Regions from separate parts of the Pseudoalteromonas sp. 2CM32C genome, predicted to be linked through region 2. Evidence: predicted binding sites of a transcription regulator. Region 2 holds the regulator's gene; the other holds the start of a gene.
What was found. Region 2 encodes FliA, which starts transcription of late flagellar genes. Its sites were predicted from a motif close to CTAAAGNTNNNNNNNNNNNNGCCGATA; they were not measured.

Region 1: a site for FliA is predicted at 3,319-3,345, ahead of MTF67_RS08315 (HAMP domain-containing methyl-accepting chemotaxis protein). Genes of this name have one in related genera too.

What each region holds. Positions count from the first base shown of each region.
Region 1 covers NZ_JALNTI010000003.1:282,489-289,875, forward strand. The annotation lists gene folP (dihydropteroate synthase) at 1-414, shown strand, start outside; gene glmM (phosphoglucosamine mutase) at 411-1,760, shown strand; gene tpiA (triose-phosphate isomerase) at 1,832-2,581, shown strand; gene secG (preprotein translocase subunit SecG) at 2,583-2,936, shown strand; tRNA gene MTF67_RS08310 (tRNA-Leu) at 3,003-3,087, shown strand; gene MTF67_RS08315 (HAMP domain-containing methyl-accepting chemotaxis protein) at 3,378-5,003, shown strand; gene MTF67_RS08320 (phosphate ABC transporter substrate-binding protein) at 5,204-5,611, opposite strand; gene MTF67_RS08325 (porin) at 5,624-6,769, opposite strand; gene MTF67_RS08330 (TonB-dependent receptor) at 7,232-7,387, shown strand, end outside.
Region 2 covers NZ_JALNTI010000001.1:161,261-168,647, reverse strand. The annotation lists gene MTF67_RS00795 (MinD/ParA family protein) at 1-847, shown strand, start outside; gene MTF67_RS00790 (RNA polymerase sigma factor FliA) at 874-1,584, shown strand; gene cheY (chemotaxis response regulator CheY) at 1,624-2,007, shown strand; gene MTF67_RS00780 (protein phosphatase CheZ) at 2,026-2,793, shown strand; gene MTF67_RS00775 (chemotaxis protein CheA) at 2,809-5,076, shown strand; gene MTF67_RS00770 (chemotaxis response regulator protein-glutamate methylesterase) at 5,136-6,290, shown strand; gene MTF67_RS00765 (flagellar motor protein) at 6,283-7,047, shown strand; gene MTF67_RS00760 (flagellar motor protein MotB) at 7,050-7,387, shown strand, end outside.

The DNA of each region.
Region 1 (7,387 bases), on a different contig from region 2:
CAGGGTCAGCCCCGAAGTATGCAAATATCTCCAGAATACAGTGATTTAATGGGCGATATTAATGAATTTTTTAAACGTCGCGTTAGTGCCTGTGAGGCGATGGGAATAAAAACTCAGCAGCTTATTCTTGACCCAGGCTTTGGATTTGGAAAAACATTAAGCCATAACTACGAAATTTTGACCAAGTTTAATGATTTTAATAAATTAGGCTTGCCATTATTAGCGGGGCTTTCTCGCAAGTCGATGATTGGTAACCTGTTAAACAGAGACACAAGCGAACGAATGGCCGGCAGTTTAGCTGGCGCACTTATTGCCGCACAAAATGGTGCAAAAATAATACGCGTTCACGACGTAAAAGAAACTGCAGATGTACTTGGTGTTTACCAAGCGTGTATAAAAGGAATAATAGAATGAAACAAAGAAAGTATTTTGGCACAGATGGCGTACGTGGTTTAGTGGGAACAGCGCCAATCAACCCTGAGTTTGCAATGAAGCTGGGTTGGGCTGCAGGACGTGTGCTATCAAAAGGTGGAACAAAAAAAGTTATTATTGGTAAAGACACACGTATTTCTGGTTACATGCTTGAAACAGCCCTTGAAGCAGGTTTAATAGCCGCCGGTATTGATGTTGTTCTGCTTGGACCAATGCCTACGCCGGCTGTTGCTTATTTAGCACAAACATTTAGGGCTGAAGCCGGTATTGTAATAAGCGCATCACATAATCCATATTACGACAACGGTATCAAATTTTTTAATGGTCAAGGTTTAAAACTTGATGATGCTGTAGAGCTTGAAATAGAGGCAATGCTTGATGAGCAAATGACCTGTGTGGCTTCAGATAAGTTAGGTAAAGCAACACGCTTGGCAAGCGCAGACGGACGTTATATTGAGTTTTGTAAGAGTCAATTTCCACAAGGGTTGTCTTTAGAGGGATTAAAAGTGGTTGTAGATTGCGCTAACGGCGCAACATATCATATTGCCCCATCAGTCATGCGAGAGCTCGGCGCCGACGTAATTACGCATGCATGTGAGCCAAATGGTGTAAATATAAACCATGAATGCGGTGCAACTCATGTAGACACGTTAAAACGCAAAGTACTTGAACATAAAGCCGATGTAGGTATAGCTTATGATGGTGACGGCGACCGTGTAATGATGGTTGACCATAATGGCCGTGTATTTGATGGTGACGACTTAGTTTATATAATTGCTTGTCAGGCAGCGAACGATCATATTTTAGGTGGCGGTGTTGTTGGTACTGTTATGTCAAATATGGGCCTTGAAAATGCACTTAAAGCAAAAGGCATTGAGTTTGCTAGAAGCAAAGTTGGCGATCGCTATGTAATGGAATTACTTCAGCAAAAAGGGTGGAAAATTGGTGGAGAGAGTTCAGGCCATGTACTCAATCTAGACTTAATTTCAACGGGTGATGGTATTATATCAAGCTTGCAAGTGCTGGCTGCTATGGTTGCACAAAATAGAACGCTTCAAGATTTAGGCGCCGGGTTTACAAAATACCCAATGAAAATGATTAACGTGCGTTATACACCGGGTACCGATCCTACAACGGCGCCAAAAGTCCTTGCGGCGGTCGAAGAAGTGGAACAAAACTTAGGTAATAAGGGCCGTGTTTTACTCCGTAAATCAGGCACTGAACCTGTCGTTCGTGTTATGGTTGAAGCAGAACAAGAAAAAATAGTATTAGACAGTGCACGTAAGATTGCAGAGATTGTCGAATCTATGAGCAAACAACCTGATTGATAACAATAACCTCTTGTAACTTTGGGCGAGAAAAGTTAATATCTCGCCCGCTTTCTAATGTGGAGTGGAAAATGGCAATACGTAAGGCAATGGTCGCTGGCAATTGGAAAATGAATGGCTCAATAGAGCTAGTCAAAGATATGTCGGATGCTATAAATAGTATTAAATCACCAGAAATAGATGTTATTTTATTTCCTCCATTCCCACTTGTTTCAGCAATGATTGCAAGCGGTGTCACAACAGGTGCTCAAACTGTATCTGAAAACACGCCTGGCGCTTTTACCGGTGAAGTTGATGCACAACTACTGAAAGACCTTGGCGTAAATTATGCGCTAGTTGGCCATTCAGAGCGTCGTAGTATTTACAACGAAAGCAGCGATGTTATTGCTGATAAATTTGCTAGAGCTCAATCAGCTGGTTTAGTACCCGTTCTTTGTGTTGGCGAGAGTGAAACAGAGCAAGAAAGTGGACAAACAGAATATGTAGTTGCTGCTCAAATAGATGCGGTAATTAAAAAATTAGGTGTAGCAGCGCTGAAAGATTCTGTGATAGCATACGAGCCCGTTTGGGCCATAGGCACAGGTAAGACTGCATCGCCAGAACAGGCACAAGCTGTTCACAAATTTATCCGTGACAAAATTGCGTCTTTAGACAGTGATTTAGCACAAGGGCTTACCATCTTATATGGTGGAAGCGTTAACGAAAAAAATAGCGAATTATTATTTGCACAACCAGATATTGATGGTGGCCTTATTGGGGGCGCCAGTCTAAAAGCAGCATCTTTTGTTGCTATCTGTAACAGTGCAAAAGGGACCGTATAAGATGTACGAAATTTTATTAGTAGTTTATTTAGTTGTAGCTTTAGCTTTAGTTGGTATGGTTTTAATCCAACAAGGTAAAGGTGCTGATATGGGGTCATCATTTGGTGCAGGCGCTTCTGGAACTGTGTTTGGTTCTTCAGGTGCTGGTAACTTTATGACAAAGACAACAACAAGCTTAGCTACAGTCTTTTTTGTGTTGAGTATTGTTCTAGGTAATTTAACAGCCGGTCAGATTAAACAGACTGATGAATGGGAAAACCTAGAAGCAGCACCTGCTATAGAAACAGTAGTGCCGGTTGAAGAAGATGTTCCAGTTACTTCTAATAAAGAAAGTAACTCAGACGTACCAAACTAATACAGTTTACTGTTCAGCTATTTGTTAACCTCAAACAGATAAAACAAGCGAACAAAAATTTAAAATGCGGATGTGGTGGAATTGGTAGACACGCTACCTTGAGGGGGTAGTGCTTTAGGGCGTGGGGGTTCAAGTCCCCCCATCCGCACCAAATTTAAAACCAGTAGCAATTATGTTACTGGTTTTTTTATACCTAAAATTTGCTTTGGTTGTTTTTTGCACTTAAAACGTTTGGTTATAACAATAATTTAGATTCTTTGGTGATATTTTTAACAGGAAACACATCGTGTACCCAATAAAGTCAATTTACTTGTGTTAATTTCAGTTTTTAGCTTAATTAATGATTAAAATGAAAAAAAAACTAGAAATTTTACAAATTTAACTCACACTTATCAGTATTGAGCCGATAATATATTTAGATAACTCAAAAAGGTAAATAGTATGGCTTCAGGCTTCTCTTTTCAAAACCTAAGCATAACTAAAAAAATACATGCAATAACATGTATTGCAGTTGTTGCTTTTATAATTATGGTATTAATTAATTTTCTTGCCATAGATGATAATAGAGCTTCTTTAGATGAAATGGGCAACTCTTCATATAAGGTTGTAAAGTTAACATCAGCGAACGTAGGGCTTTTAGAAAAACTAGATGAGCTTTACACCCAAGCAGTTACATTTGGCGAACAAGACTTAATAACTAAAGCTGATGATACTTACAAAACAATTGAATCAAACATAAATTTAATCAAGCAAATGAGTAATGGCTACATTAGCAATGATGTAGTGAAAGAATTAGCCGACTACGAGAAGATATCAGCTACAATTGCTAATGGTATGGTAAATGGCACGGCCGATTTTAGTAAAATTCAGCAACAAGCCCAGTTAAAAACAAGTCTTTATGGTTCTGTTTTAGAGAGCTTTAAGGCAGCCCAACAAAAGGCAGATAACCGTTTTTTTGAATTAGTTGAAAGCACTAATACGCGCTCAGATAATGCCCTTACTTTAATGCTTGTTGTATCTATTGTATCTTTATTATTGCTTTTATTTATGGCGATTTGGATTGCGAAAAACATTGGCTCATCAGCAAGCGATGCTGCAAATAATTTAAGCTTGTTAGCAAATGGAAAAGGCTCTTTAAGTACTCAATTAACCGTGAATTCTAAAGATGAAATTGGCCAAGTTTCTATTAACTTTAATGCTTTTATTGCGCTGTTAAAAGAAACGGTACTTGAAGTAATTGCTGTATGTGAGCCATTGATGGAAAACTCTACCCGTTTAGTACAGGGTATGGAGCAGGCTGAACGCGCAACAACAAAACAAACAACAGATGCTGAAATTGTTAAGCAATCAATGGAAGAGATGAAGCAAAGTGTTGGTGATATTTCTCAATCTGCAGCAAATGCATCACATGCGGCTGAAACAGCAGAAAAAGAAGTAGAGCAAAGCCGTACCCAGGTACAAATGTCTGTCAATGCATCTCGTACGCTAAGTGATGAAATTAACCAAGCAGCAACAACAATTAATAAACTTGCGGACGATACAAAAAACGTATCACAAATATTGAATGTAATTACTTCAATTGCCGATCAAACCAACTTACTTGCGCTTAATGCGGCTATTGAGGCTGCGCGTGCTGGTGAACATGGCCGTGGGTTTGCGGTAGTAGCTGATGAAGTACGAGAACTTGCTTCACGAACCGCCCATTCAACGAATGAAATACGCGAATTGTTAGGTGCTTTGACGACCGCTGCAAATGATTCGGTTACTGCGATGACTTCAGCTCGAGATATGGCAACAGATAATGCAACAGCGGCTGAAAAAACAGGAATATCAATTGAGAAGATTGCTGAGCAAATGCTAGAAATAAATGGCATGAACTCACAAATAGCAGCAGCAACAGAAGAGCAAACATCGGTTGCAGCCATGGTTGTAGAAAATGTATCTAATATGCATGTTTCTTTTGAAGATACCATGGACTCATTACTGGCTGTAAGAGATGTAGCTAAAAACCTACATTACTTATCAGATAACTTATTAGACGCTACAGCCAAATTCAGAATTGAATAATTAACCTGAACAGCTAAAGCCTCCTTTTGGAGGCTTTGTTGTTTTGAAGGCTAGCTAGGTATGTCTCACCAGCCTGCAACAATAGAACAACTTAGAACGCAAGATTGGACACGAGATTAACTTGTTAAGCCAACAGACATAACTTTTTACAGGTACAAAAAAACCACCATTTGGTGGTTTTTTAATTTACGGGCTAACGGCTAAAAGGTCGCAACCACTTTTACATTGTCACTAACTTTTGCACTATCTACATAACCGATAGCATCAGCATTAGCTGCTACAAAATCTATTACAGCTTGATCTGAGCCTAATTTCTCTGGAGGTGTCCCTTTACCTGTAAATACAAGTTTAGACCAGTAAGCATTAAGCTGGCTGCCAGATTTACCTACAACTTTATCGTTAAACTCATCTGCAGCAGCGGTACCATCTTGGTTTACTGGGTTTACTTTAGTACCATCACCAAATGACTTGGCTTTACCAAGGTATATCTTTTTAATTGTATCTGCATCTAAAGCATTTGCGTTACCAGCGTTAACTATTACTGCAACTTCTGCAAAAGCATTAATTGAGCACAATGAAAGTGCACTAGCTAAAATTAATTTTTTCATTATCTGCTCCAATTAAAATACAAGATCAACGCCAACAGCAACAACATCAGTTTCTGTATCGGTTACATCGTCTTCAAAGCGGCTAAAGTCAATTTTAAATGCTGCAGAAGGGTGGAAGTCATAACGCGCGCCGATAGTGTATACATTGCTTTGCGCTTGAACACCTGTCAATGCACCGTTTATAGCAGCATTCAGACTTGGCACTGTTGCAATTGGATCGAAGCGAGATGCATCATGTTTATCGTCATTATCTTCATACGTAAAATGAACTATAACGTCATCCAAGCGATAACCTACAGATGCATAGTATTGTGTTTGCTCAGTTAAAATGCTGTTTTCTACTTCAAACTGTGTATATTCAGCGTCGAATAAGAAATTATCGTAATCAATTGAGAAGCCAAAGCCTAGGAAGTAACTGTCATCTTCGTCAATTGCAATATCGTCAGCTAACGTGTTTAAGCTGTTTGCACGAAGTGCTGCTTCTAAGCCATTTAACGCAGCGCCGCTAGGGTCTGTTCCGTCAAGTGCAAATGATGTTTCTGCAACCAAGTATGCAGCACGTACACTGAACCAGTCATATGCAAGTGTCCAGTTAATGCCAGCAAAATCGTTAAGTTCGCCTTGAGTTTTTTCAGTAATTGCATCTAATTCGCCGTCATAGCTTCCGTACATTAGCTGCACCGTTGAATCCCAATCGCCAAGCTGTGTATTGTGCAATAAGCTTAAACCTTCATATGTAGAAAAAGGAATACCATAAACTGACTGAGGTGGGCGTACCCAACGATAAGCGTAACCAACATCCAAAAAGTCTGAATAGCGGAAAAATGGAGCTCGCATTTTACCCGCGCTAATTTGTAACTCGTCGCTTAGTTCATAAGTTACGTAAGCCCATTCAAATTCTGCGTCGAAATCATTTTCACCACGAGCAACAATTTGAGCTGTGGCCGTTAGTTTCTCCATTAGGTCAGCTGATAGCTGTAATGCAAAGACACTTTCGTTTTTAAATGAAATGTCATCATCATATCCATATAAGGTGCTGTCACTATCAAGGCTCTTTCCACCGACAATTGATGCAAAGCCATTAATTCGAACTTCGGCGCTAGCATAGTTTGTTGCTAAAGCCGCACATAATGCTACTGCTACAGATAGCTTTTTCATATGTATTTCCTATTAGTTAATTAGATGTTGATTCAAGCGTATTATAGAAGTGAAATAGAGCTATATCTAATCAATTTAGCAAGTTAGTAATAAAAATTAATAAACTTAATACTTTGTTATTGTTTTTTGCGGTATATACCTGAAATTTTTAATGTAGGTTAATGATTTTAAGTAAAATATCAAAATAAGTTGCAACCAATTTAATTTCATAACATATATTTACAGCGTGAGGTTTTATGCCGTAATTGCATAAGAGGCAAGTATAGCTGCAACGTGTTAGCTTTTCCTCCATTAGGTACGTTTTTACTTTTATCAAAAAATAAATACATAAATTCACAATTGTGTAATATAATGCCCTTCCAGAGGAAAGATGCTACCACGCATCTTTTTTTATGCCCAAAACTTACTGGTTGCACCAGTAAATGCATAATAAATAATTTACGGTATCCTTTGGAGAATATTTTGAAACTACGCAAACTCTCACAGTTAAGCCTAGCAATAGTTGCTGCCCTGACTACCTCAGTAAACGCTGAAGAAACCAAAACAACAGCAAAGCAAGATGCGTTTGAAAAAATTGAAGTTACAGCTCGTAAACGTACAGAGAGCTTGTTTGAATCT
Region 2 (7,387 bases):
ATTAGATCAAGCAAGTGGCCTGCGCAAAATGAGTCAAAACAATAACAACGGCGTAAAAGTTATCGCTGTCACTGGCGGTAAAGGTGGAGTAGGAAAAACAAATGTTTCTCTGAATACTGCAATTGCATTAGGCCAGCAAGGTAACAGAGTGTTGGTTCTTGATGCCGATTTAGGCTTAGCAAACTGTGACGTTATGCTAGGACTACGTGTTGAACGTAACTTATCACATGTTTTATCTGGTGAATGTGAACTTGATGAAATTTTAGTTGAAGGCCCCGCAGGTATAAAGATTGTACCCGCAACGTCAGGCTCTCAAAGTATGGTTGAATTGTCGCCTTCAGAGCACGCGGGACTTATACGGGCTTTTAGTGAATTAAATACAGAATTTGATATTTTAATTGTCGACACAGCCGCAGGTATTTCAGACATGGTGCTGAGTTTTTCTCGCGCGGCACAAGACGTCATGGTTGTTGTATGCGACGAGCCCACATCGATTACAGATGCTTACGCGCTCATTAAAGTGTTGAGTCGCGAGCATGGTGTATACAAATTTAAAATTGTTGCAAATATGGTCCGTAGTATGCGTGAAGGGCAAGAGTTATTTGCTAAACTTTCCAAAGTGACCGATCGTTTTTTAGATGTATCAATGGACCTGGTCGCAACGGTTCCCTACGACGAAAATATGCGCAAAGCAACGCGTCGCCAAAAAGTTATTGTAGAGCTTTTTCCTAATTCGCCGGCGGCACTTGCGTTTCAAGCTTTAGCAACAAAAGCAGTTAAATGGCCAATACCTAATCAACCATCAGGTCATCTGGAGTTTTTCATAGAGAAACTAGTAAACGGCTAATTATGACAACATTGGTGAATAAAGTTATGGGATATCAATCAGCACAAAATTTAAATGTGATTGTTGAAAAACATGCATCACTTGTCAAAAAAGTGGCATGTCATCTTATAGCGCGTTTACCAGCCAGCGTGCAGCTGGACGATTTAATACAATCAGGAATGATAGGTCTGATTGAAGCATCTAAAAGTTTTGATGCAACCAAAGGGGCTAGCTTTGAAACTTTTGCGGGGATTCGTATTCGTGGGGCAATGCTTGACGAGATGCGACGTGGCGATTGGGCACCCCGTTCAGTGCATCGTAAAAGCCGTTTGGTGGCCGAAACAATTGCTTTTTTAGAAAAAAGCTTAAACCGTGAGCCGACAGATATAGAAGTTGCTGAAAAACTTGAAATTTCGTTAAATGAGTACCATCATATCTTAAACGATGTAAATGCAAGTAAAGTACTCGGTATTGAAGACCTTGGTGTTGATGAAGATGCCATCAGTCCAGTGGGCCAAGATTTAGCGCTAGACAAACCGTTTAATAATGTTAAAAATGAGCGGTTTAACGAGTCTTTATTAGGTGCAATAAAATCTTTACCAGAACGTGATGCAATGGTGCTGTCTTTGTACTATAACGATGAAATGAATTTAAAAGAAATAGGGCATATACTCGATGTAAGTGAATCGCGTGTAAGTCAAATACATGGTCAGGCGATGATTAAGCTTAAAGCTAAAATCAATGACTGGATAAATTAGTAGTAAGTAAACAAGGTTAAGACCTCACTGGGGGATGTTTTGGATAAAAACATGAAAATTCTGGTTGTTGACGATTTTTCAACAATGAGACGTATTATTAAAAATCTGTTGCGTGACTTAGGTTTCACTAATGTTCAAGAAGCAGACGATGGGTCAACCGCTTTGCCAATGCTACAAAATCAAGTATTTGATTTTGTTGTTACCGATTGGAATATGCCAGGAATGCAGGGTATAGACCTACTAAGAGCAATACGTGCGGATGATAAGCTTAAACACATTCCAGTATTGATGGTAACGGCTGAAGCTAAAAAAGAACAAATTATAGCGGCAGCACAGGCAGGTGTTAATGGTTATATCGTTAAGCCATTTACTGCTGGAACACTCAAAACTAAATTAGAAAAAGTATTTGAACGTTTAGGCTAATGATAGGGGGAGAGGCTTATGTCAGCACTTGCTGCGCCTCAAATAACTTTAGAACAAGCTCGTCAGCTCGTTGTTTTTCTAGAAAACGGTGAGCAAGACAAAGCCAATCAGTTAATTTTAGATACCGCTTCTAAGGAGCAATCTGAAATATTTGCTGAGGTTGGAAAGTTAACCCGTCAATTGCATGAAGCTTTAAAAAGCTTTGAGCTAGACACTCGCTTATCTGACTTAACTACCGATGCTATTCCAGATGCAAAAAAACGGCTCAATTATGTTATAGAAATGACAGAAAATGCCGCGAATAAAACAATGGATGCTGTTGAGGCTAGCCTACCAATTGCTCAACAGTTGGCAGACGAAATATCTCATATCAAACCGACATGGGATCGCCTAATGAATCGAGAGATTGAGTTAGGGGAGTTTAAATCGTTATGCCACAGCATTGATAAGTTTATGAACAATTCTCATCATAAAACTGATGAGCTGCAAAGTTTGATGACTAATGTACTTATGGCACAAGACTATCAAGATTTAACCGGACAAGTTATTCGCCGAGTTATTGAGCTTGTTAGAGAAGTTGAAGAAAGCTTAATTCATCTTTTGACAGCCTTCGCTGATCAAAGCGAAAGTAAAGCCGAAAAAATAGAACAACAAAAAACAAATGAACCATTAGACGAACAAACTTTAGCAGGTCCAGAAGGCCCTATTATTGATAAAGAATCACGTAATGATGTTGTATCTGATCAAGATGAAGTCGATGATCTTTTATCAAGTTTGGGCTTCTAAGAGGAGAGTAACTGCATGTTTGAAGTCGATGAAGATATTTTACAAGACTTTCTTGTAGAGGCAGGAGAAATCCTAGAGCTTTTATCTGAACAGTTAGTTGAGCTGGAAAACAATCCAGAGGACACCGAATTACTCAATGCCATATTTAGAGGGTTCCACACTGTAAAAGGTGGTGCTGGATTTTTAGCTATGACCGAGCTCGTTGATGCATGTCATGGCGCAGAGAATGTGTTCGATCTGCTTAGGCAAGGCGTACGAACGGTTAATTCAGAGTTGATGGATGTAATTTTACAAGCTCTCGATACGATTAACGAGATGTTTGCCACCATTCAAAATCGTGACAAACCAGAACCCGCCGATCCTGAACTTCTTGAAACCCTTCATAAACTAGGTTTACCTCCAACAGAAGAAGAGCTTGCTGGTGACTCACCAGTTGATTCAACTGAAGAACCTCAAGCCGAGGTTATTGATGCCCCAGTTGCCGAGGAAGCCTCAGGAACTGATGAAGAAGATCCGTTTGCATTTGACGAGCTATTTAGCGGTGGAACAGTTGAACAAAGCGATGATGAAACTCAGATTGACGAAATAACAGAAGATGAATTTGAAAACTTACTAGACGAATTACATGGAAAAGGTCAAAGTCCAGTAGCTGAAAGCGCGTCCAGTAGTAGTGATGTCAGTGGAGACATTACAGATGATGAGTTTGACAACTTACTTGATGAACTTCATGGCGTTGGAAGCTTTGGTGCTGTTGCGGCCAGTGAGCCTGTAAAAGAGCAAACAGCAAGTAATAATTCTGCAGAAAGTTCTGCAACGCCTTCAACAAGTTCACCTGCAAGTGATTCTAGCGATGATGAAATTAGCGATGATGAATTTGAAGCATTGCTTGACGAGCTTCATGGTTCAGGTGCTCCTAAATCAATAGAGAGCCCTGCAGCTCCAGAGCCGAAGCCGGCGGCAAAACCCGTGGCTAAAGTAAGTGAGCCTGTCAAAAAGCCTGAACCTGTTAAAGCAGCAGCCCCAAAACCTGTTCAAAAGCCAGCAGACAAACCGGCAGCAAAACCTGTAGCAAAAGCGGCTCCAGCGCCAGCAGCTGTGAAAAAGCCAGCTCCTCCGCAAGCAGAAACAACAGTGCGAGTTGACACAAAACGCCTAGACCAAATAATGAATATGGTGGGTGAGTTAGTACTTGTTCGTAATAGGTTGGTAAGTTTAGCCACTAACTCAGAAAGTGAAGCAATGGGTAAAGCCATTTCTAACCTAGATGTAGTGACTGCAGATATTCAAGGTGCAGTAATGCAAACGCGAATGCAGCCAATTAAAAAGGTATTTGGCCGCTTCCCTCGCGTTGTTCGTGACTTAGCACGAAGCCTCAATAAAGATATTAGCTTACAGCTTGTCGGTGAAGAAACCGATTTAGACAAAAACTTAGTTGAGGCACTTGCAGACCCGCTTGTTCACTTAGTTAGAAACTCAGTTGACCACGGAATAGAAATGCCAGCTGATCGTGAAGCAGCAGGTAAACCTCGGACGGGTAATGTAACACTTTCAGCGTCTCAAGAGGGAGATCATATTTTGCTTACCATCAAAGATGATGGTGCGGGTATGGACGCAGAAAAGCTCAAAAAGATAGCGATTGGTAAAGGGGTAATAGATCACGATCAAGCAAGTCGTTTATCGGATACTGAAGCATACAACTTAATATTTGCACCAGGATTTTCTACCAAAGAAGAGATCTCTGACATCTCAGGCCGTGGTGTGGGAATGGATGTTGTAAAAACTAAAATCACTCAACTTAATGGCTCAGTGAGTATTCAGTCAGAGCTAGGTGTTGGTACAATTTTAGAAATAAAAGTACCGTTAACACTTGCGATATTACCAACCTTGATGGTTGTAGTTGGCGAACAAACATTTGCATTACCATTAGCAGGTGTAAGCGAAATATTCCATTTAGATTTAACCAAAACAAATGTTGTTGATGGTCAATTAACCATTATTGTACGTAAGAAAGCGATACCGCTATTTTATCTTGAGCATTGGTTAGTTAAAGGAGCAGATCGCACTCAGCGCAAAGCGCAAGGTCATGTTGTTATTGTTCAAATAGGTACTCAGCAGGTTGGTTTTGTAGTTGATTCTTTAATAGGTCAAGAAGAAGTTGTAATTAAACCTCTTGATGCTCTTTTGCAAGGTACTCCAGGTATGGCAGGCGCAACTATTACATCAGATGGTGGAATTGCACTAATTTTAGATGTTCCAAATATGTTAAAACACTACGCTGGCTAAATCATAAAGTAGGTACACACAAGATGTGTACCTACGTATAAATTTAATAAGAGAGCTAAATGGCCGTAAAAGTTTTAGTTGTTGATGATTCGAGCTTTTTTCGTCGTAGAGTAAGCGAAATCCTTGAACAAGACAGCGACATACAAGTTATAGGTTTTGCCATTAATGGCAGAGAGGCTGTAGAAAAAACGGCTCAGCTTCGTCCTGATATGATCACGATGGATGTAGAAATGCCTGTGCTTGATGGTATCAGTGCTGTTAAAGAGATAATGGCAAGTAACCCCACGCCAATCTTAATGTTTTCCTCTTTAACCCGTGCTGGCGCAACAGCAACACTTGATGCGCTTGATGCTGGAGCGATGGATTTTTTACCTAAAAAGTTTGAAGATATTGCACGTAATAATGAAGATGCGATAAAGCTCCTTCAAGCTAAAGTCAAAGAAATTGGTAATAAGCGCATTCCTAGAGCCTTTAAGCCAATAACACACCAGAAACCAGCGGCACGCTCTGTGCCTGATAAAACCAGTAATACTGGGTCTTCAATCAGGCAACCAGATAGAAGTTTTCAGCGTTCAACAACCGCATCGACATTAACAAAAACACAAAACAACGTACCAACTCGTGCAAGTGGCAAGCAATACAAGCTTGTGGCTATCGGTACATCTACTGGTGGTCCTGTTGCTTTACAAAATGTGCTTACGCAATTACCCGCTAATTTTCCGCATCCCATTTTACTTATCCAGCATATGCCTGCTGCTTTTACACCGGCATTTGCAGCTCGTTTAAATGGATTGTGCAAAATAAAAGTAAAAGAAGCACAGCAAGGTGATCGTCTTGATGCTGGAACTGCCTATTTGGCTCCTGGCGGGCAACAAATGATGGTTGAAGGTCGAGGTGGTTCTAAAACATTGCGCGTTTTTGAAGACAATAGCGAACGAATCACTTATAAACCCAGTGTTGACGTTACATTTGCAAGTATTGCAAAAGCTTATCAGGGAGATGTTTTAGCTATTATTTTAACCGGCATGGGGGCTGATGGTAGAGATGGCGCAAGAATGTTAAAACAAACTGGCGCCACTATTTGGGCACAAGATGAAAAAAGCTGTGTTGTTTATGGTATGCCACAAGCTGTTGCTAATGCGGGGCTTTCAAGTGAGAGTTTAGCGCTTGACGATATTGCAACGCGGATAAAAAGTGAAACCGGTTGTGGATAAGCTTTCTGTACTTGGTTTAATTGTTGCACTAAGTGCTATAGCAATTGGCTATCATTTAGAAGGTGGTGTGATTGCAGCACTTTTTAATGGCCCTGCGCTTATTATAGTACTAGGTGGGACAGTAGGCGCTGTAATGCTGCAAACGTCTACTAGTACCTTTAAAAAAATGCTTAGAATGAGTCACTGGGTATTTGTGACTCCCAGTTACAATATTGATGATGCAATTGAGCAAGTTAAACGTTGGTCTCATAAAGCGAGACAAGAAGGATATTTGGCATTAGAGGATGAGGCCCTAACTCACTCAGATGTATATGCAGCAAAAGGGCTGAGTTTACTTGTTGATGGCGGTTCAGAGCAGAGGCTACGTGATACGCTTGAAATAGATTTAATGCTGGAGCGTGAGCGTTTGCTTGAAGCTGCACGTGTATACGAAGCAATGGGCGGTTATAGCCCTACCATCGGTATTTTAGGAGCTGTTCTTGGGCTCATTCAGGCTATGTCTTTTATTACCGATCCGCAATTGCTTGGCGCTGGAGTTGCAACAGCCTTTATTGCAACGATTTATGGGGTGGGGTTAGCTAATTTATTATTTTTGCCAATGGCACATAAGCTCAAGCAACGTGTAGAAGAAAAGATGCTTTACCACGAAATGCTTGCAGAAGGGATAATTGCAATCAGCGATGGCCAAAGCCCAATGAACATTGAGCTAAAGTTAGAAGCTTATCGTGTTGAACGGCCAAGCCTAGTGGACGCATAAAAATGATGCGTCGACGATTTGGTCGCTCGGCCCATAAAAACCAGCATACAGAGCGCTGGTTAGTATCTTATGCGGATTATATGACCATTATGTTTGCCTTCTTTGTTGTAATGTATGCGATTGCGATTAACAAAGAAGAAAACTTCCAAATTTTATCCGATTCCCTAGAGCAAGTATTCGACAAGTCGGCTCGTGTTTATTCTCAGCAAGGTACGGGGGTAGATGGTACTGGAATACTTACTGATAGGGTTACTCCTGAAGATGAATTGCTGTATGGCGAAAGTATCAACAAGGAAGAGCAAGGCCCAGAGTTGTTAGACGGCCAAAGTGAGACAAGTAA